Regions from separate parts of the Chryseobacterium sp. L12 genome, predicted to be linked through region 1. Evidence: riboswitches for the same ligand, from Rfam matches in the RefSeq annotation. Region 1 holds a riboswitch; the other holds the start of a gene.
What was found. A riboswitch is a leader RNA that binds a small molecule or an ion and turns the genes downstream of it on or off. The one in region 1 is predicted to bind cobalamin.

Region 1 (10,644 bases):
AGACCAAAATAAGCAGCCAAACCAGCACATACACCTGCTATTTTTTGTTTTTCAGGATCTCTGAACAGTTGCTTTTTATCGGTATAATAAGTTCCTGAGGTTTTTGCTTTAGAATTCTTTTCTGAGTAATATGCTTCTTCCTGCTCTTCAATTTTTTCAGGTGAGCCGATCTGTGCAATTACTTTTTCTACATCAGCGTCATTAATCACCTCGCGTCTTCCTAAAGAATCTTTGAAGATTTCAACCATTCTTATTTCTATGTCATGCATTACCTCATCTGCTTCCGAAACATCCAGAGAGCTTCTCAGAGCGTTCAAGTAATCACTGAGCTTTATATATGCGTGTTCTTCTATGGTAAAAGAAAAACCTGCGAGTCCTATTGAGAGTGTCTTGTTCATAGCTTTTTGTTTTTAATTTTTTTGAGTGATTTGGTTTACAGAATCTGTCAGTTCTTTCCATGTATTCTGAAGTTCGGTAAGAAAAGTTTTGCCTTTTTCAGTAATCTGATAATATTTTCTTGGTGGTCCACCCGTTGATTCTTCCCATCTGTAAGAAAGAAATTCTCCATTTTTCAATCTTGTTAAAAGAGGGTAGAGTGTTCCTTCCACTACATCCAGTTTTCCTTTTTTGAGCTCATCAATCAGATCAGAAACATACATTTCGCGATAATTGATAAGGCTTAAAATACAGAATTCCAGAATCCCTTTTCGCATTTGCGCTTTGGTATTTTCGGTATTCATTGTTAATTGGTTTTATTAATTAGTTATCATCATTTCAGATTAAAGTTCCTAGCTAGATGAACTTATTCTGATTTTATATTACAAAGATATGTAATTAAAATGGTATTATGCAATACAAAGTAGTAAAATATTTTTATTATTTATCATAAAATATTGATTTTCAGTATAATAAAATTATTGTTGTAATTTGTAGATTTTAATTAAAGTTAAATTTTCGTCTAAATAATGTAATTTTGCAGCATGAAAATTCAAAAAGAAATAGATTTTATTATCGCTGTAGATGCATTGAAAAATGTTCAGCGAAGAAATTATAATGCAGATGATTCCCGCAGAGAAAATACAGCGGAACATTCGTGGCAGATCATTATTCTGGCTCAGATCCTTTTTCCTTATGCAAAAAACAGAGCAGATATTGATTTGCTGAGAGTAATCAGAATGCTTTCCATCCATGACTTGGTTGAAATTGAAGCCGGCGATACTTTTCTGTTTGACGAAGCAGCCATGGTTGGCAAATTTGAAAGGGAAAAAATTTCTGCTCAGAAAATTTTCGGAATTTTGGATGAGCCGCTTCGGTCAGAATTTTTTAATCTCTGGCTGGAATTTGAAGAAGAGCAGACTCCGGATGCTATCTTTGCATGTGCTATTGACAGAATTATGCCTTTTATATTAAATTCCCATACCTCAGGAAAAAGCTGGACAGAAGCTAAAGTTACAGAGCTTCAGATCCGAAATATGCTTGAAAATGCTATATGCAGAGCATCCGATGAAATGGGAGAGGCTTTTCATCAACTGCTGAATCTGAATCTGGAAACCGAAAAAGTATTAAGATAGTATATAAAAAAAATCGGCGGGCAAAGCCCGCCGATTTTTCACAATATCTGAATAGGTTTTTTAAACTCATCAATTGCCACAAAAGTAAAATCTCCTGTAATCGCTTTTTCTCTTTCATAGGAGTACATCTGTTCGGTGTAGATTTCTACGTTTACTTTCATGCTGGTTCTTCCGACATGAGAAACTTTTCCGATAAGTTCAATAATTGTTCCTGCGGGAATTGGCTTTTTAAAGTCAATTTTGTCGCTGCTTACAGTTACAACACGTTTTCTGGCAAATCTGGTGGCTGCAATAAAAGCTACTTCATCCATCAGCTGCATGGCAGTACCACCGAAAAGGGTGTCATAATGGTTGGTTGTATTCGGGAAAACGGCTTTAAAAATTCTGGTTTCGGAAGCTTCAATTCTTTCTTCTGTTGTCATTTCATTATAAATTTAAGGCAAAATGAAAGTTTAAGACAATAGAAAATAAGCAGAGATAAAAATCTCCGAAAATCTGCTAATCAAAAACTTCAAATCGCGAAAGTTTTATTCTAAAGAAAATTGGCAGGTCTCCTGGCTGATAACTATCTTTTATCTCCTTCCCATGACTTTGCACAGTGGTTTTGTGATAAAGATTAGCGTTACTTACAGTTGCGCGACAGCTCGTGATTTTCACACGATTCCCTTTTCATCTGCGGTTAAGCAAAACCATTTTTCCGAAAGCTTATGCGCTTTCTGAGGACAAAAATAAGAATTAAAATTCAGATTTTTATTCAGGATTATGATATACAATCTGGCTAATTACTTTTCCTTCCTTGATCGTCCAGAATGTAGTATATCTGTTTGCTCCCGAACCGTTGATCATGTACAAGAAAATATGATCTTTATCAATAGAAGAAACCCCGGCTTTATCAAAATCCATTGTAGGCTCAAACATATTCTTGATCGCTTCTCTTACAAAAACAGATCCTCTTCCCGGCTGCTGTACTCTGATAGATTTTACCTCAGTAAGTCCTTCCGGCAGTTCTTTGCCGATTCCCCATGGTTTCTGCTTATCAATCTTGATGATATTTCCTTCTGTATCTTTTTCCTGCTTTTTGAATTTTGCGCTGGAAGGATATACATCAATGATCACTTTTGTACGTTCATTAGTGGGGATTTTCTGGTTGGTATCATCCGTAAATATAAGTGACCTCCCGTTTTTTGATTTTGAAGGTGTAAATTTTGGGAGCTGGTCAATAAATGCAATTCTTTCTTTATTTACCATGCCTTCTTTTGTAAGACTGTCATATCTTACAAATGGTTTTGGGATTTCGTCTTTTTCAGGATATTTTATCCAGATCCAGTCGGTTTCTCCGGGAGCGGGTTTCACATATACGAAAACATCGCCCTTCTTCATTCTTATTTTGTCTACTATTTTTCGGTAATCTTCTTTGTGTACACGCACCATTGCATATCCTTCTGTGGCTTTTACAACACCAAAAGGAATTTTATTCTGTGCCTGAATCAAACAAATTGAAAAAATGCTGAATATAGATAAGTATATTAGTTTATTGATGAATTTCATTTTTATTGAGAATATTATAGTCCAAAGATATAAATTAAATATTTTTTGGAAGATAATTAAATTGTTTGAGATCAGATAAATCTTTTACTGGTCGTAAACAGCCTTCAGAAAGAAGATGCAGCTCATCTGCAATATCAATAACGTCTTGGTATTGATGATCAGAAATTATAAATCCTTTATTCTGAGTTTGCTGTCTGATAATTGTTTTTATTTCCGAAACTATTTTGGGAGATAAATTTTGAAATGGCTCATCAAGCAAGATAAACTCAGCATTTGAATACAGTAAGAGCAGGATTTCTATAATTCTGGCTTCTCCGCCAGAAAGATATTTTGGAGTTTCGTCAAGAAACGGTTTCATTAAGTCATTTTGAAATAGCTGTTCGGTATTTTGATGACTGCAGAAAAGGATGATGAGTTTTTTGATGTTTATATTTTTCGGAAGAAAGGTGCTTTGAGGTAAATAAGCAATGATATTTTTTCTGTCAGATTGCTTTTGCAGAATTTGATGATTCCACCTTATGTATTGACTTTTTCCTTTTACTGTTCCGAAGATAATTTGTAGCAAAGTAGATTTTCCGCAGCCGTTTCTTCCTAAGATCCCAATAGTTTTTCCTGTTTCGCAGCTCAAATAAATATCTCTCAGAATATCTTTTTTACCGTAAGACTTTGTGATGCTGTCGATGTGAAGCGTACTCATAATAAAAATGTTACGAATTGTAAAACAACAGAAATAATGACGGTAATTGTCCATAGAAAAATTCTGGAAAATCCGAAATTGGCATAAAAAACATATTCATTTCTAAACCGCAATTCATAAATAAAATAATGAAGAAGTGGGAAAAGCAACATAAAACTTAAGCTGAAAATTTTGATATTGAATCCAACCATCAATGATAGCAAAAAAGAAAATAAAACTCCCGGAATCAGGAGTTTCCTGAAAAAAAAACATAGGATCTTAAGTTCTTTTGACATTTCTCAAAAGTAATTAAAATTAAGCATGATTTAAAAATTATGATTACTTTAGTAGATAAATTTAGAAAAAACGTATTGATTTATAATCAAATCTAAATACTAATGTTCAATATGATAAATCTGCAGACTTATAAAAATGAACTTACTGACAACGGTTTTGCTGTAATCAATAATATCTTTTCTGAAGAAGAAGTCGAGAAAATAAGTGAAGCAATTCAAAATATAGATTCTTCAAAAGACACCTTCAGGAAATCGGAAGATCTTTTTGCGATCAGGCAGTTTTTAAAAGAAATTCCAGAGGTAAAAGATTTGATTTTTAATGAAAATTTAAAAACGATTATCAAAGAAATTTTTGGTGAAAATTATTTTACCGTAAAGAGTATTTATTTTGATAAGCCTGAAAAATCGAATTGGTATGTAGCTTATCATCAGGATTTAACAATTTCAGTTGATAAGAAATTAGAACTGGAAAATTTCGGACCATGGACAACCAAACAAAATCAGTTTGCAGTGCAGCCGCCTTTAGATATTCTTGAAAATATTTTTACCATAAGAATTCATCTGGATGATACAGACGAAAACAACGGAGCCTTAAAAGTTGTTCCAAAATCCCACGCAAAAGGAATTTACAGACCAGAAACCATCGATTGGAATGTAGAAACTGAGACCATCTGTACTGTTAAAAAAGGAGGAATTATGTTAATGAAACCTTTACTTCTCCACGGTTCAAACCGAACAACCAGCGGCAAGAAAAGAAGAGTGATTCATATTGAGTTTTCGGATAGAGAATTGCCGGAAGAACTGAATTGGTCGGAGAGGATGAATTAATAATTGCTCATGATTAATAAAATGTAAGTTTCACGGTATCTTTGTCATTCCGGAGGAATCTCAACAACTTTTATATTTAAATAACAACGTAGAAATTCCTGCAGAATGACAAACTCAGCGTTTTTAGATTCCAATTTTCAAGATCTAATTAAAAAAAAACAAAAACCTCTTCCAAATCGAAAGAGGTTTCATTATTTAAAATTGCAAATTTCTATTTCACAGAAATCTCATCCACAAAAATATAAGAATCTCCGCCTGCTCCCTGATGCCATTCAGGAAGTTTTCCGAAATGATAAGCTTTTACTTTAAGATAGCGGGCTTCAGTAGGAAGAACTTCGGTAGAGAAATCTTTCGTCTGAACTTTTTCATCTTTTGCATCGATGTTATTTTCTAAAGTTTTCAGAAGAATATACGTTTTCCCATCCATAGAAGCATAATATTCTACTTTTTTAGGCATCAAAATCCATGCTCTGCTGTCTTGTAAATAAGTAGAGGAAATATAGTTAATTTGCTGAGGTGATTTAAAATCAATAATGGCTTCCACAGTCTGTCCCTGATAACCCTGCCATTCTCCTTTTCGCCAGTTCACATCACCGTTGATTCCGTCAATCAAAGCAAATTTTCCTCCCGCTGTATATTGAGGATTTACGTTTGAATTGATGGTGATATCCCAATGATTAGGTCTTCTGTTAAAATCTGAAGTAGTAATTCCGCTTTTCTCACCGTTTCTCTCTGCATAGGCAGAAATCTGTGTGGTTTTTTTGATCGTAAAAGGTTCTTTATAGATTTTAAAAGTTTTTCTTACATTTTTATCATCTTCATCCAGTGTCATATAATACACCTTATCTTTTTCGTTGAGAGGTGTTATTTTTACCTGAGTTGTAAAATCAAAAATTCGATCTGCAGCAATTACCGGTGAGGCGGTCTGCTCAGAATATTTCAGATCTTTAGCAGCTTTTACATTTTCAAAACCTAAAGTTTTAAGCTCACTTTTTGGAGTGTTTTTGGTGATGGTTTTAGTCGTTCCGTCTTCCAGATGAAGTTTAATTTCGTCAAAATAAGGCGTTACGGTTTCCCATTCCGGTTTTCCCGGAGTTACGGAATAAATTCCCATCGAACTCAGAATAAACCATGCGCTCATTTGTCCGCAGTCTTCATTCCCGATTAAACCATCGGGAGCATTTTTATAGAAATTATCAAGAATGTATTTTATTTTTTCTTCGGTTTTTTGTGGTTTATCAACGAAATTATAGAGATAGGCTATGTGGTGACTTGGCTCGTTTCCTTGAGCATATTGTCCGATCAGTCCTGTAATATCAACCTGTTCTCTCCCTGTTGTTTTGTCTGATGCTGAAAAAATAGCATCAATAAACTGTTCAAATTTCTGTTTTCCGCCATGAGCCTGAATTAATCCTGAAATATCCTGCGGAACGAAATAAGAATAATGCCATGAATTTCCTTCTGTATAATTATTGTTAACTTCTCTCGGATCAAACGGTTCGTACCAGTTTCCGTTCTTTCTTGCCTGCATAAAACCGTTGTTCGGATTGTAAAGATTTTTCCAGTTCTGAGAACGTTTCATGAAGTATTCGTAATCATCTTTTTTGCCTAAAATCTTTGCCATTTGAGCAATACACCAGTCATCATAAGCGTATTCAAGTGTTTTTGAAACACTTTCATGCTCATCATCAATGCTGATGTAGTTTTTCTGTTTGTACGCATTTAATCCAAAAATATCCTGCATCGCCGAATTTTTTGAAGCTTCAAAAGCTTTTTCATAATCAAAACCTGTAATTCCTTTTGCCATTGCATCTGCAATTACAGAAACGCCGTGATAACCAATCATACATTCGGTTTCGTTGGAAGCAAGTTCCCAGACAGGAATTCTTCCGCCCTGTTCACGTTGTTTGATGAATGTATTAACGAAATCTGCCGTTCTTTTTCTGTCGATTAAAGTCATTAAAGGATGCGCTCCTCTAAATGTGTCCCACAACGAAAAAACGGTGTAATAATCAAAGTTTTTCGCCATGTAAAATTTATTGTCTCTGCCTCGGTATTTTCCGTCAACATCCATATTGATGTTGGGTTGTGTGAAAACATGGTACAGTGCGGTGTAGAAAATCGTCAGTTTATCTTTATTGTCAGATTTAACTTCAATTTTAGAAAGCTCTTTATTCCAGTCGGTTTCTGCCTGTTTTTTAATTAAATCAAAATCATTTGAACTTCCTTCAGCCAGCATATTTTTTGTCGCACCTTCGTAACCAGTTGGTGAAATTGCCACTTTTACAAGAATATTTTCACCTTTTTTAACAGCTGTGGTTAGAGCTAAAACTAATTTAGTCCCTTTTAAGATATTATTTTCAGAGCTTCCGTTGATTTCTTTTTTAGAAATTTTCATCGGTTTTGAAAACTCAATTCTTGCATAAATGTATTGGTTGGTTGCCCAAGCTTCACTTCTGCGGAAAACTTCAATTGTTTTATTGTCGATAATTTTTACTTCACCTTCCAAAAGTTTATCACGATGATTTAAATCTAAAATAATATTCGCATTTCCGGCTTTGTTAAATTTATATTCATGATAACCCACTCTTTTTGTTGTGGTTAACCGAACATCAATATTATCTTTATCTAATTTTACCGAATAAAATCCAGCGGTTGCTTTTTCGTTTTTATGAGAAAATTTCGAAGAATATTCTTTGGGTGTTAAACCCGCTTTTCCCATGGTCGGCATCAACATAATATCTCCGTAATCTGAAACTCCGGTTCCGTTTAAATGGGTGTGCGAAAAACCGTAAATCACCGAATCGGAATAATGATAACCGCTGCAGCCGTCCCAGCTTCCGTCAATTCTCGTATCTGGAGAAAGCTGAACCATACCGAAAGTGACGATTGCTCCCGGAAAAGTGTGACCGTGACCGCCTGTTCCGATAAAAGGGTTTACGTATTGTGAAAAGTTTTGTGAAAACAAATTATGAGCAATAAATCCTAAAAGAATGATTACTATTTTTTTCATGGATATCAATTTAAAAAAATCGTCCTAAAATACATAAATTTTAGGATGTGAAAGAATTTATCTATAGATAAGTTTATTGATTCTAAATAATTAAAAATTGCGTAAATTTGTAGTCAATTTATATTTTATGTTGACTAAAGAAAAGGTTCAGAATTTCCTTAAAGAAATAGAAGTAGATGATCTGGTAAATAATTTTCAGATTATGGGAAATGATGTTTATATTGATATGACTGCTCATTCTCCTGCAATGCATGAAAAGAAAAAGCTTGAGGCGGCAATGAAGCAGGCTTTTGCCAGTGAGTTTGGAGAAGAAATTAATTTAAAACTTAAAATTGTTTCACCTGAACCAAGTGAAATTCAGCAAAGTCAGATCAAAGGAAAACAAATTCCTGGAATCCAAAATATCATTGCTATTGCATCAGGAAAAGGCGGAGTTGGTAAATCTACAGTTGCAGCCAATCTTGCGGTAACTTTAGCCAAAATGGGTTTTAAAGTAGGTTTGTTAGATGCCGATATTTACGGACCTTCAGTTCCTACAATGTTTGATACAGAAGGACAAAAGCCAATTTCTGTAGAAATTGACGGAAAAAATTTAATGAAGCCTATTGAAAATTATGGGGTGAAAATGCTTTCGATAGGATATTTTTCAGGAGCAAATCAGGCAGTTGTCTGGAGAGGACCGATGGCTTCAAAAGCTTTGAACCAGATGATCAGAGATGCAGCTTGGGGAGAACTGGATTTCTTATTAATTGATCTTCCTCCGGGAACTGGTGATATTCATTTGTCTATTATTCAGGAAGTTCCGGTAACGGGAGCAGTGATCGTAAGTACACCTCAACATGTTGCTTTGGCAGACGTAAGAAAAGGAATTGCCATGTTCCAGATGGAAAGTATTAACATTCCTGTTCTTGGATTGATAGAAAATATGGCGTATTTTACGCCTGAAGAATTACCTGAGAATAAATATTATATCTTTGGAAATCAGGGAGCGCAGTATTTGGCAGATGATTTAAATATTCCTGTTTTAGGAGAAATTCCTTTGATTCAGAGCATCAGAGAAGCAGGAGATGTCGGAAGACCGGCTGCTTTGCAGGAAGGCTCTAAAATTGCTGACATCTATACCGAAACTGCACAAAAAATGGTAGAAAGTCTGGTAGAAAGAAATAAGTTTCTTCCTCCGACAGAAGCAGTGAAAATTACCACAATGGCTGGTTGTTCACCCAAAAAATAATATAATTTCAAATAAATTTTGAAAACCAAACCAAATATGGAAATAAAAACAACACACGAAGATACAGTAACCAAAGTGATGGAGGCTTTAGACAGCATTCGTCCGTTTCTTAATAAAGACGGTGGAGATATTGAGCTGATTGATGTAAAAGACGAAACAGTTTTTGTTAAGCTTTTAGGTAATTGCTCTGGTTGTTCTCTTAACTTTTCTACTCTTAAATTAGGCGTAGAAAACACCATCAAACAATACGCTCCCGAAATTGAAAAGGTAGTAAATGTAGAGTAAAAAATACGACAATATATTTTTAAGACAGATCTGTGAAGGTCTGTCTTTTTTTATATTATAATTTATAAATCTTGGTTTCAGTACAATTAACATTATTTTTTAAGAAAAAAAGCCGCAGTAAAAAAAACTGCGGCTTCACTTAATAAAAACTATAAACTGAAAAAACTAGGATAAGAATTTAGTAATTATTTGATTGAGTTCCTCTGCATGAGTAACATTCAGACCGTGCGGAGCACCCTCAATGGTTACAAAATGATTGTCCGGAATGCCTTGCGCTGCTTGTTGACCGGAAGTTTCAATAGGAACAATCTGGTCGCTGTCACCATGAACGATAAGTGTTTTTACGGTAACATTGGCGAGTTCAGACCTGAAATCTGTATCTGCCCAGCTTTCTGCACACTTGATGGTGGCAATAGGCGAGGCACATGATGCAATAGCCCAATCGAAATCCATTTGTTTTGGACTTACGGTAGGAGAAAGCATTCCATAGTTGTAAAAATTTTTGTGGAAAGTTTCCAAAAAGTTTATTCGGTCTAGCCTCAAATTTTTCATAATTTCAGCCAATTCTTCTGGTGGAACTCCGTGCGGATTGTCCTCTTTTTGTTTAACCAAAGGAATGATGGATGAAATTAATGCTGTTTTATCAATATTTTCAGAACCATAATTAGTAAGATAACGTACGACTTCTCCGCCACCCATAGAAAAGCCAAAAAGAATTACATTTTTTAGCTCAAGCTGAGAAATTAATTCATGAAGATCTGCTGCAAGAGAGTCATAATCATAACCGTCTAACGTAGGTGCAGATTTCCCGAAACCTTTTCTGTCATAGGTAATGACTCTGTAACCCAAATCAAGAAGTATAGGAACCTGGAGCTCCCAGGATTTTCCGCTCAACGGCCATCCGTGAATGAGAATAATAGGCTGTCCTGATCCGAAATCTTCATAATAAAGTTCAAAACTCTTGTCATTTTGTTTTGTAATGTAAGGCATATCTATATTTTTTGGTGTAACACATTCAAAACAAATTTTGAGCCAGCTGAGGTATTATTTTTAATCTTTATTGTCTTTATTTTTAATTTTATAATAATTTGTAACATTTTTATTCCAGAGATACTAACTCTATAGAGTGCAATCAAATGACTTTACAACAAAAGGAATTTTTACAAAAGATTGAAAAACATAAGGGAATCATTTAT
Region 2 (10,644 bases), on a different contig from region 1:
TATCAACAACAGGAGCAGCGACATTTCTTGGCAGTCCTTCGCTCGGTGCAAGGTGCATTCTGAAACCAGGTGCCGCATTAACTTCAATAATAGCACCGCCGCTTTCTTTCAATGGCTGCGTCAGATTTTCCGCCATGATGTCAATTCCACATACATCAAGCCCGATAATTTTCGAGATCCTTTCTGCCATTGTGATATTTTCAGGATGTACCATGTCGGTTACATCAATAGAAGTTCCGCCTGTAGAAAGATTCGCTGTGGATTTCAGATAAACGACCTCTCCTTTTTGAGGAACTGTTTCCAGCGTATACTGAAGCTTTTCCAATAATTCCAGCGTGTCTTTATCAACATTGATTTCTGTTAGGACATTTTCATGACCATATCCCCTTCTAGGATCCTGATTTTCTTTATCAATAAGGATTTGAATATTAGACTCACCATCTCCTACCACATGAGCAGGAACTCTTCTTGCGGCAGCCACCATTTTGTTGTTGATGACCAAAACTCTGAAATCGTAGCCTGTAATATATTTTTCTACAATTACTTTTTTAGAATATTTCTGAGCATGCTCCAGACCAATTAATGCAGAGTCAAAATCATTTACATTAATAGAAGACCCTTTTCCGTGATTGCCGTCTAAAGGCTTGATCACCACAGGAAAACCAATCTTTCTGATAACATTTCTTAATCCGTCCTCATCTATTACCAAATCTCCCATCGGAACAGGTATAGCAGCATCATGAAGCATTCTTTTTGTAAGTTCTTTATTGCACGCAATATCTACGGCAATAGAACTGGTTTTCCCTGTAATTGTTGCCTGAAAACGCTGTTGATTAACACCGTATCCTAATTGCACCAATGAATTACTTCCCAATCTTATCCAGGGAATTTTTCTGGAAACTGCCTCTTCTACGATACTTCCTGTAGAAGGTCCCAATCTGACACGTTCTCTGATTTCCTTAAGCTTTTGAATACAGGCATTAATATCGTATTCTCTATTTTCAATAAGAGCTTCGGCAATGGCAACAGACTGTTCGGCTGCGTAAATTCCGGCATTTTCTTCTATATAATCAAATACAACATTGTAAACACCCGGAGTTTTTGTTTCCCGGGTTCGTCCAAAACCGGTATCCATTCCTGCAAGAGTCTGAATTTCGAGAGCAATGTGCTCAATAACATGTCCCATCCATGTTCCGGTTTCTATTCTGTGAAAAAAACCGCCTTTAACGCCTTCTGAACAGCGATGGCTGATAAGCGAGGGCAGAAGCTTTTCTATTCTTTCTCTGAAACCATCAATTTTATTGGTAGGAAAATTTTCCATCTCCTCAAGATCCAGTCTCATCTGGATCAGCTTTTTTCTTCTTATACTCCAGATATTCGGACCGCGAAGCGCCTGTATTTTTTCAATTTTCATAGTTTAGCTCAAATAATTTTTTCTAATTAATAAATACATCATTTCAAATCAAAGATAATGCAAAACATGAAAAAAATACGTACCACCGTTGAAGATTTATGAAAAAAAATATTTAATAGTTAAGATCTTTAAAATCAAACTAATTACTTTAAAAAACTTTATTAAATTTCATCAACAATGAATAATTTTCTACTTTTGTAAGCATGAAACCTGTTGGAAAATTAATTATTATCGGCGGAGCGGTGAATAAAGGCAGCTTTACCGAAACAGATTACGATCAGAATGTTGAAAAAAATCTTAACTTTTTCGAAAGAGGAATTCTAAGAAAAATCATTACTGAATCTAAAAACAAAGAAAATTCTATTATTGAAGTGATAACTACCGCTTCACAGATTCCCCAAATCGTAGGAGCAGAATACAAGAAAGCTTTTGAATTTTTGGGAGCTAAGAATGTAAATATTCTGGATATTCATAACCGTGAAGAAGCCAATTCTGACGCTATTGTAGCAAGAGCCAACGCAGCAGATGTGGTAATGTTTACGGGCGGTGATCAGCTCAGACTGACTTCTATCCTTGGCGGGACAAGATTTCACGATGCTATTTTGCTGAAATATCAGGAGCAGGATTTTATCTACTCCGGAACTTCCGCAGGTGCAGCAGCAGCTTCCGAAAACATGATATACCAAGGAAGCAGTTCTGAAGCTTTGCTGAAAGGAGAAATAAAAACAACGCAGGGATTAGGTCTTATTGATAATGTCATCGTTGATACGCATTTCGTTCAGAGAGGAAGAATAGGACGGCTTTTTCAGGCTGTCGTAAGCAATCCGAGAACTTTGGGAATTGGTCTTGGGGAAGATACGGGTCTTTTTATTCATAACGATGTCATGACTGCAGTGGGATCCGGACTTGTGATCATTGTTGACGGAAGATTCATAAAAGATACCAATCTTACCAATATTAATCTTGGAGAGCCTATTTCAATTGATAATCTTACCGTTCATGTAATGTCTATGAATGATCACTATGACCTGAAGACAAAAACATTAACGATTGAAAATTCTCAGTTTAACCCGATTCCACAAACTTAAAAGCAATTATTGATTAATAACAGCTTATCAATTATCATCTTATCAGACTACATTATGAAAATCATCATACACGGCGGATTTTTTTCCGAAAGCGACCAAAGCAAGGATACCAAAATCGCCAAGCAAAACTCTTTGAAAGATATTGCTGAAAAATCTTTTGACTATCTAAAAAATCATTCGGCTGTAGAAACGGTTGCTTTTGCAGTTTCGCTTTTAGAAGATGACGAACTGTATAATGCAGGAATAGGCTCACAGATTCAAAGTGACGGCATCATAAGAATGAGTGCTGCCTTAATGGACGGAAGCACCCAGAAAATGAGCGGTGTTATCAATATTGAAGATGTAAAAAATCCTGTTTTTGTTGCTCAGGAATTAATGAAAGAAGAAGATAGAGTTCTGGGAGGAATCGGAGCTAAAAAATATGCTTCCGAACATGGTTTTGAAAATTTTTCTACAGAAATACCACAACGCAGAAGCGAGTATGAGGCAAAACTGCAAAATGGCGGAAAAGGAACTGTTGGATGTGTAGCTTTGGATAAAGATGGCAGACTTGCTGTGGCAACCTCAACAGGCGGAAAAGGCTTTGAAATTCCCGGAAGAATTTCAGATTCTGCTACTGTAGCAGGAAATTATGCCAATGAATTTTGTGCAGTAAGCTGTACCGGTGTGGGTGAAGATATTGTAAGCAATGCAACGGCAGCTAAAATAGTAACTCGTGTAACAGACGGTTTAAGCTTAAAAGATGCTTTCGGTAAAACATTCTCCGAATTAAAGCTCATCGACGGTTTTGCAGGTGCTATCGCAATTGATAAAAACGGAAATATTTTTCATCAGGATTCTCATCCCACAATGGTTTTCGCAAGTTTCGACGGAACTGATTTTGAGATTTTTGAATAAAAATTAACATATTTTTATTACTGTCTTCTGGTTTTTTGGCACGTATTTTACATACTTAATATTAACAAATTTAATATTATAACATTTTAAAAATCAGAAATCATGGGAAATAAAACAAGCGGACTTTTAGCTTTATTAGGACTAGGTGCATTAGCTTACTGGAAGTATAAAAAATCTACTCCTGAAGAACAACAAGCTGTAAAAGACAAAATCAATAATGCGAAAGATAATATCAACAAGTGGGGAAATGATTTAAAAGATAAAGCCAATGAAGTTGTTTCTCAGGCACAAAATAAAATGGACGAAGCTAAAACAAAAGTAGAAGATACAGCTTCCAACATTTAAAAAGCGACATATATATTATTCAAAACATTCATATACAAAGAAAGTCATCATCACGATGACTTTTTTTGTGCTTTAATAGAATAAACCATAGGAATTTTATTTCCAAATCTTTTAGTGCGCCATTTTCCTTTTTCAAATTCTTCAATATGTTTGAAACAAGGATAAGGAGACCAGTCGAACTCCTTAAAAGTTTTGATTTCTAAATTTTTGCTGATTAAATTCTGTAAAACTTCAGATAAAGAATGATTCCACATTACATAATCCTGAACAATATCGGCAGAAAAATCTGCGTAAGTTCCCTCATACGTCTCTGAGATTGGTTTTTCATTAAAATAATTATAAGATACTTCTGTAAAATCATCATCATACATCCAAACCACAGGATGAAACTCCGCCATGATAAAATGTCCGTCTGGTTTCAAAAAATGCGAAACCACATTTGCCCATTTTTCAAGATCGGGCAGCCAACCAATAGTTCCGTAGCTGGTATAAACAACATCAAATTTTTCATGCAGAATATTGGGTAATTCATAAACATCAGAACAAATAAATTCAACTTTTTCATGGCATTTTTCAGCTAGACTTATTCCTGCCTCAATGGCCTTATCAGACAAATCTACCGCCGTGACTTTTGCTCCCATTCTTGAAAGTGAAATGGAATCCTGTCCAAAATGACATTGAAGATGCAAAACAGATTTGCCTTTAAGATCATCTAAAAGTTCCAGTTCTATTGAATTTAAAGAAGTACGTCCTTTTATAAATTCATCAACAAAATAAAAATCAGATTGAAGGTGCGTTTCTACCTTTGCATTCCATGAGTTTTTATTGATTTCGAGATAATTTTCCATAGATATTGATTTAGTTATTCATCATTTAATTTGATAAAACGAAATTTAATTTTTATTAATAAGCTTTATATCATTTATTTAATCTGACAAAGTCATTTATACACTTTTTAAACTGCGGTAAAGAGTATTAAATGATAAATGTACTAAATATTCTATTGACAGATGTTTTGTAACAAAAAACTCTTTAATATGTGTACTACCTCATTTGCCAAATTCATTTAAAAACTTATCTTTGCAAAAATTTTGGTTTCCAAGAGATTGGAACTAAGAGGGAATTGGGCGAAAATCCCAGACTGTCCCCGCAACTGTAAATCGTATAAAAAATTTTCTGCAAAAAACCACTGTGTACAACGGGAAGGTGCAGAAAAACGAAAGTCAGGAGACCTGCCAGAATTTAAATATAAAAAGAATTGCTTTCGGAGGAAAGGCAAATGTATTATGAGTTTAAAGAAATCATTCGTCTTCGTTTCTGCGTTTTTCTGTCTGGACCTGTATTTCGGTCAGGAAACCCCAATTGATACGGTTTACATTTTTGATAATCAGATGAAAAAGGCTAAACTTTTTCATGAGGTTACTACATTAACTGCATCAGATATTCAAAAAAACTCTTCTAATTTATCTGAAGTTTTACGATTTCAGTCTCCAGTTTACATTAAAGAAAATGGTCGTGGAGCTGTTTCCTCACCTTCATTCAGAGGAACTACCGCACAACAGACTGCATTTGTATGGAACGGAATCAATATCAATTCTCAGTTTCTCGGACAAGGTGATGTAAACAATATTGCACTTTTCGGATATGACCAATTGGAAATAAAATCCGGTGGCGGAAGTGTGATCTATGGAAGCGGTGCTATTGGCGGAAGTATTCACCTTAATAATGAGCTGAGTTTTAACAAAGGATTTAACGGAGTGATTCATTCTGAACTTGGCTCGTTTGATACCTATAATAACCTGGCAAAAGTATCTTTCAGCAATGACCGATTTAGTTTTAAAGTTTCCGGAAATTATCTGATTAGCGAAAACAATTATCAGGTAGAGGAAGAAAATTATATCAACCGAAACGGGAAATTTTACAATACCACCTTCAATATCGGAGCTTCATACAGGATTTCCAAAAAAAATGCAGTCTCTTGGCAAAGCCAATGGTATAACGCTGTACAGAACTATCCGGTTTTTGAAGATAACGGAAACCGTACAAAATATGAATCTCAGACTGTAAGAAGTCTGCTTGCCTGGGATTTCAATCACAAAAAAATATCCAACAGTCTGAAAGCAGCATACACTGAGGAAAATTTTCAATATTTCGGGATTGAAAAAGCCCCTGAAACCAGCGGCGGAACAGGGAAAAATTATATTGTAAAAAATGATTTTAATTTCTATATCATCCCAAAACTGAATCTTAACTTTATTGGAGAATTTCAGCATAACAAAGGAGAAGGATATAAATCAGGAATTGCAAACGTAAGCAGAAATGTTGGTTCTGCTGCGGTATTATTAAGATATTTTATTTCACCAAAATTTTCTTTTGAAGCTGGTGCAAAGCAGGATTTTGTAGAGGATATCAATTCGCCGTTTTTATATTCTTTTTCAGGGAAATGGAATGCAAACAAATGGTATCGGCTTACAATGAATTTTTCAAAAAACTTCAGATTTCCCTCATTTAATGATTTATACTGGGAACAAGGCGGAAACCTCAACCTGAAACCTGAAACTTCCATTCAAACTGATATGACTCATGAGCTTAAAGTCTTTGATTTTACGCTGAAAGTAAGTCCGTATTACATGAAAATCGACCAGATGATCCGCTGGCTTCCGACACCTTTTGGTTATTGGTCTGCATTTAACACTCAAAAAGTAGAATCTTATGGTTTAGAATCCCAATTGATGTATCAAAAAAAACTGAATCATCATCAATTAAGATTAACCGCAGGATATATCTACGCAAAATCTACTGATTTGGAAACACACAAACAGCTCATGTATGTTCCGCTGCATAAGTTTTCTGCCAATATTGATTATGAATATGATTTTGTGAAAATATACGCACAGGGATTGTTTAACGGACTGACTTACACCACTTCCGATGAAAGTAAAAAATATGCAATCTACCCATATTTTGTAATGAATGCAGGAGCTTCGGCAACATTAGCAAAAAAATACACTATAGGATTAAGAGTGAATAATATTATCAATACCATCTACGAAACGGTAGCGTATTATTTTATGCCTAAAAGAAACTACAGCGCTTATGCAACAATTAATTTTTAAAATATTTAAAATATATACTTATGAAATTTAACAAATTACTACAGATTATTTGCGGGTTCGTACTGTTTTTTTCACTTTCCTGTACCTCAGAATACGAAGAAACCATAACCGAAATTAGTTACCAAAACGGATATTTCATTACTAATGAAGGAAATTACGGACAGCCGAATGCCGAAGTTAGTTTCGTTACAAAAGATCTGAATCTCCTTCAAAATGACATTTACAAAGCGAACAACAATAACGAAAATCTGGGAGACGTTCTTCAAACCATGGTAGTCAGCGGAGATAAAGCATTTTTATTATTGAACAATTCCAATAAAATTCAGGTTGTCAACCGTTATACATTCAAAAAAATCGGGACTATTACCAGCGAGATCAATCAGCCTCGTTACATGGCAGCTGCTAATAATATGCTGTATGTTTCTAATGATCAGTATTTAGGTGCTAAATATGTAAGTGTTTATAAAACTTCAGATCTGTCTTTTGTGAAAAAAATCACGTTTTCTGATACTGCGGAAAGAGTTGTATCAGCAGGTGGAAATATTTTCGTGCAAAATGCCACTTACGGCTTTGGAAATACACTTACTAAAATTAATACCACAACCAACGAAATTGACGGCACACCTATCCCTGTTCCCAACGGAAACATCAACAAAACAATTGCTTATAACAACAATGTGTATGTAATTGCAGAAGGAACTGCCAATTCTTACCTTTATGAAATTTCCCCTGCAGGTACCATTACAAAGAATATAACATTGACCAATATTCCCAATGCAACCAATCTGCAGATTGATGGTGGAAAATTCTTCTTCAGCTCAGCAAACAAAATCTATTCTATGGATTTGAATGCAACAGCTGCTCCTACTGCTCCTATCATTACAGCAGTTGACGGCGGACAGTATTATACTTTATACGGATTCAATGTAATGGACGGAAGAATTTTCACTTCTGATGTGAAAGGATTTTCTCAGGCAAGTGAAATGAATGTGTACACCACATCAGGAACTTTAATCAAGAAATTTACTGTCGGAATGGGCGCAAACGGAGTTTATTCTAACTAATTGTAAAACGTCTTTTAACAAGTTCGGCGGCATCAAAGATGCCGCCGAATTTATTTTATGACCAAACTTCTAAGCTAATTTCAAACCTAACTTCCCAGCTTCTGAAATCACAAAATTCCGGGCTTCTTCACTGTTATTGGCAATTTCACCTTCCAGAATAGCTTCCTTTACTTTCTCCTTTAAAATACCAATTTCACGTCCCGGCTGCAGATTAAACATCATCATAATTTCTTCACCTGAAATAGGCGGCTGAAAATTTCTTACCTGATCTTTTTCCTCAACCTCTTTTATTTTTACCGCAACATATTCAAAATTCTTTTTAAATTTCTCCTGTTTTCTGGAGTTTTTGGTGGTAATGTCAGCTTTGCAAAGCGTAAAAAGATCTTCAATATCTTCACCTGCATCAAAAAGCAGTCTTCTCAATGCAGAATCTGAAGCATCATCTGTAATCAGAGCTATGGGTCTGGAAGAAAGTTTCACCATTTTCTGAACATATTTCATATCATTTCCCAATGGCAGTTTTAATCGCTGAAAAAGATTTTTTACCATTTTTGACCCTAAAAATTCATGCCCGTGAAAAGTCCAGCCTATTCCTTCCACAAATTTTTTGGTAGGCGCTTTTCCTATATCGTGAAGCAAAGCAGACCATCGCAGCCACAGATTATCAGTATTTTCAGAAATGTTATCAACAACTTCCAGAGTGTGATAAAAATTATCTTTATGAGTCTGTCCTTCTACTTCTTCTACTCCTTTTAAATCAATCAGTTCGGGGATAATAATTTTCATTAAGCCAACTTCCGCCATTAATTTTAGCCCCACAGACGGTTTTCTGGAAAGCATAATTTTATTAAATTCCACCATAATTCTTTCCATAGAAACAATTTTGATTCTTTCTGCTTCCTGTTTGATGGCATTCAGCGAATTTTCTTCAATCTGAAATTCTAAAGTAGAGGCAAACCTGATGGCTCTCATCATTCTCAGCGGATCATCCGAATAGGTTTGTTCAGGCTCAAGCGGCGTCTTCAAGATTCCATTCTTTAAATCTTCCATTCCGTTGAAAGGATCAATCAATTCACCAAAATTATTCTTGTTAAGTGAAATTGCCATTGCATTAATGGTAAAATCACGTCTTTTCTGGTCATCTTCAATTGTTCCGCCTTCTACTTCGGGCTTGCGGCTGTTTTCAGTATAGCTTTCCTTTCTGGCTCCAACAAATTCAAGTTCCAGATCTTTATAGCGGATCATCGCTGTTCCGTAAGTTTTAAAGACCGAAACCTTCATTTTAGGATCAATTTCTTTTCCTACATTTTGAGCAAGTTCAATTCCGCTCTGCTCAGTAACAAAATCAATATCGGTAGAAGCTTTTCTTTTCATAAGCAGATCACGCACATATCCTCCGACAATATAAACCGACTGATTATTCTGTGATGCAGCTTCAGAAATGAGCTTAAAAAGTGTAAGATTTTTATTTTGAGCTAGATTAATGAACATTTTTTTGGATGTTAAATTTTTTGACTGCAGATATTGACTTCAGATATTTTTAATTAAAAAGCCTTCATCAAATATATAACCACTAAGAAATCTTAGATAGTTTTTAACTAAATCTCCGGTTTCTTAATGGTTTTAGGATGGCAAAGATAACCATTTAAGGCAAAAACTACAAAAGACAGTTGATGATTACGCCTCGAAAGCTTTTGCTGAAATCATTATTCTCTTAAAACTTTAATGCGGTTATTATTCCAGATCTTTATAACAGATGAGCCTGAATATTTTGAAACTTTTTCTCTGTCTTCCTCTACCGCATAATCTACAAGACTAATCATTTCGGGAGAAATATCAGAAAATTGCAACGGACTTTTGTCGCCGCTGAAATTTGCAGAAGTAGAAACCAAAGGTTTGTTGAGTCTGGAAATAAGCTTTTTGCAAAAATCATTTTTTACAAGGCGAATTCCTATGCTGCCATCTTCTGCCAATAATTCTTTGGGTAATCCTCTGGGATTTTCGTAAACGATGGTAACCGGTTTTTCGCTGAGATCAATGATTTCCCAAGCCATTTCCGGAACATCTACCAGATCCTGCAGCCTTTTTTCAGACTCGACGAGAATAATCATCGACTTATTTTTTTCCCTTTTTTTTATCTCAAAAATTTTTTTGACTGCCTCAACATTTGTTGCATCACAGCCAATGCCCCAGATGGTATCTGTAGGATAGAGTATCGTTCCGCCCGACTGAAGTATTTTTATGATTTGTTCCATAAAGATCTTTTGTAGTAAATTAAAGCAAATTTACGGTTTCTTGATGGAAGATGATTTACTGTACAAAATCAATGTTATAAGATATTTGAAATATAAATTAAAAAAATCCTTAGATATTTTCTAAGGATTTTTATTCTTTCAGCTTTCTTTATTGACTCAGAATCATTGCCGCTTCTTTTGCAGCATAGGTGAAAATCATGTCAGCTCCGGCTCTTTTAAAGCACGTAAGGCTTTCAATAATCGCTTTATCATTATCAAGCCAGCCGTTTTGGACAGCCGCTTTTAACATTGCATATTCTCCGCTTACATTATAAACCGCAATAGGCAGATCAATCGCTTCACGAACTTTAGAAACAATATCCAGATACGGAAGTCCGGGTTTGATCATAATAATGTCTGCTCCCTCTTCTACATCTTTGAAAACTTCATTAAGGGCTTCACGGGAATTGTGAAAATCCATCTGAT

Region 2: another riboswitch for cobalamin. It lies ahead of AC0NBN_RS05340 (TonB-dependent receptor plug domain-containing protein); the one in region 1 lies ahead of AC0NBN_RS09705 (acyl-CoA thioesterase).

Annotation. Positions count from the first base shown of each region.
Region 1 is NZ_JBVYOF010000016.1:12,711-23,354, forward strand. Features, by position in the region: gene AC0NBN_RS09690 (PspC domain-containing protein) at 1-398, opposite strand, end outside; gene AC0NBN_RS09695 (PadR family transcriptional regulator) at 411-740, opposite strand; gene AC0NBN_RS09700 (HD domain-containing protein) at 981-1,571, shown strand; gene AC0NBN_RS09705 (acyl-CoA thioesterase) at 1,610-1,993, opposite strand; cobalamin riboswitch at 2,099-2,280, opposite strand; gene AC0NBN_RS09710 (hypothetical protein) at 2,322-3,062, opposite strand; gene AC0NBN_RS09715 (ATP-binding cassette domain-containing protein) at 3,154-3,816, opposite strand; gene AC0NBN_RS09720 (phytanoyl-CoA dioxygenase family protein) at 4,203-4,919, shown strand; gene AC0NBN_RS09725 (GH92 family glycosyl hydrolase) at 5,131-7,932, opposite strand; gene AC0NBN_RS09730 (Mrp/NBP35 family ATP-binding protein) at 8,060-9,163, shown strand; gene AC0NBN_RS09735 (NifU family protein) at 9,200-9,448, shown strand; gene AC0NBN_RS09740 (alpha/beta fold hydrolase) at 9,614-10,438, opposite strand; gene AC0NBN_RS09745 (sigma-70 family RNA polymerase sigma factor) at 10,585-10,644, shown strand, end outside.
Region 2 is NZ_JBVYOF010000008.1:85,290-95,933, forward strand. Features, by position in the region: gene cphA (cyanophycin synthetase) at 1-1,414, opposite strand, end outside; gene AC0NBN_RS05320 (cyanophycinase) at 1,618-2,502, shown strand; gene AC0NBN_RS05325 (isoaspartyl peptidase/L-asparaginase) at 2,557-3,399, shown strand; gene AC0NBN_RS05330 (YtxH domain-containing protein) at 3,502-3,744, shown strand; gene AC0NBN_RS05335 (class I SAM-dependent methyltransferase) at 3,795-4,592, opposite strand; cobalamin riboswitch at 4,820-4,998, shown strand; gene AC0NBN_RS05340 (TonB-dependent receptor plug domain-containing protein) at 5,031-6,860, shown strand; gene AC0NBN_RS05345 (YncE family protein) at 6,881-7,924, shown strand; gene AC0NBN_RS05350 (CCA tRNA nucleotidyltransferase) at 7,994-9,415, opposite strand; gene AC0NBN_RS05355 (L-threonylcarbamoyladenylate synthase) at 9,631-10,179, opposite strand; gene hemB (porphobilinogen synthase) at 10,328-10,644, opposite strand, start outside.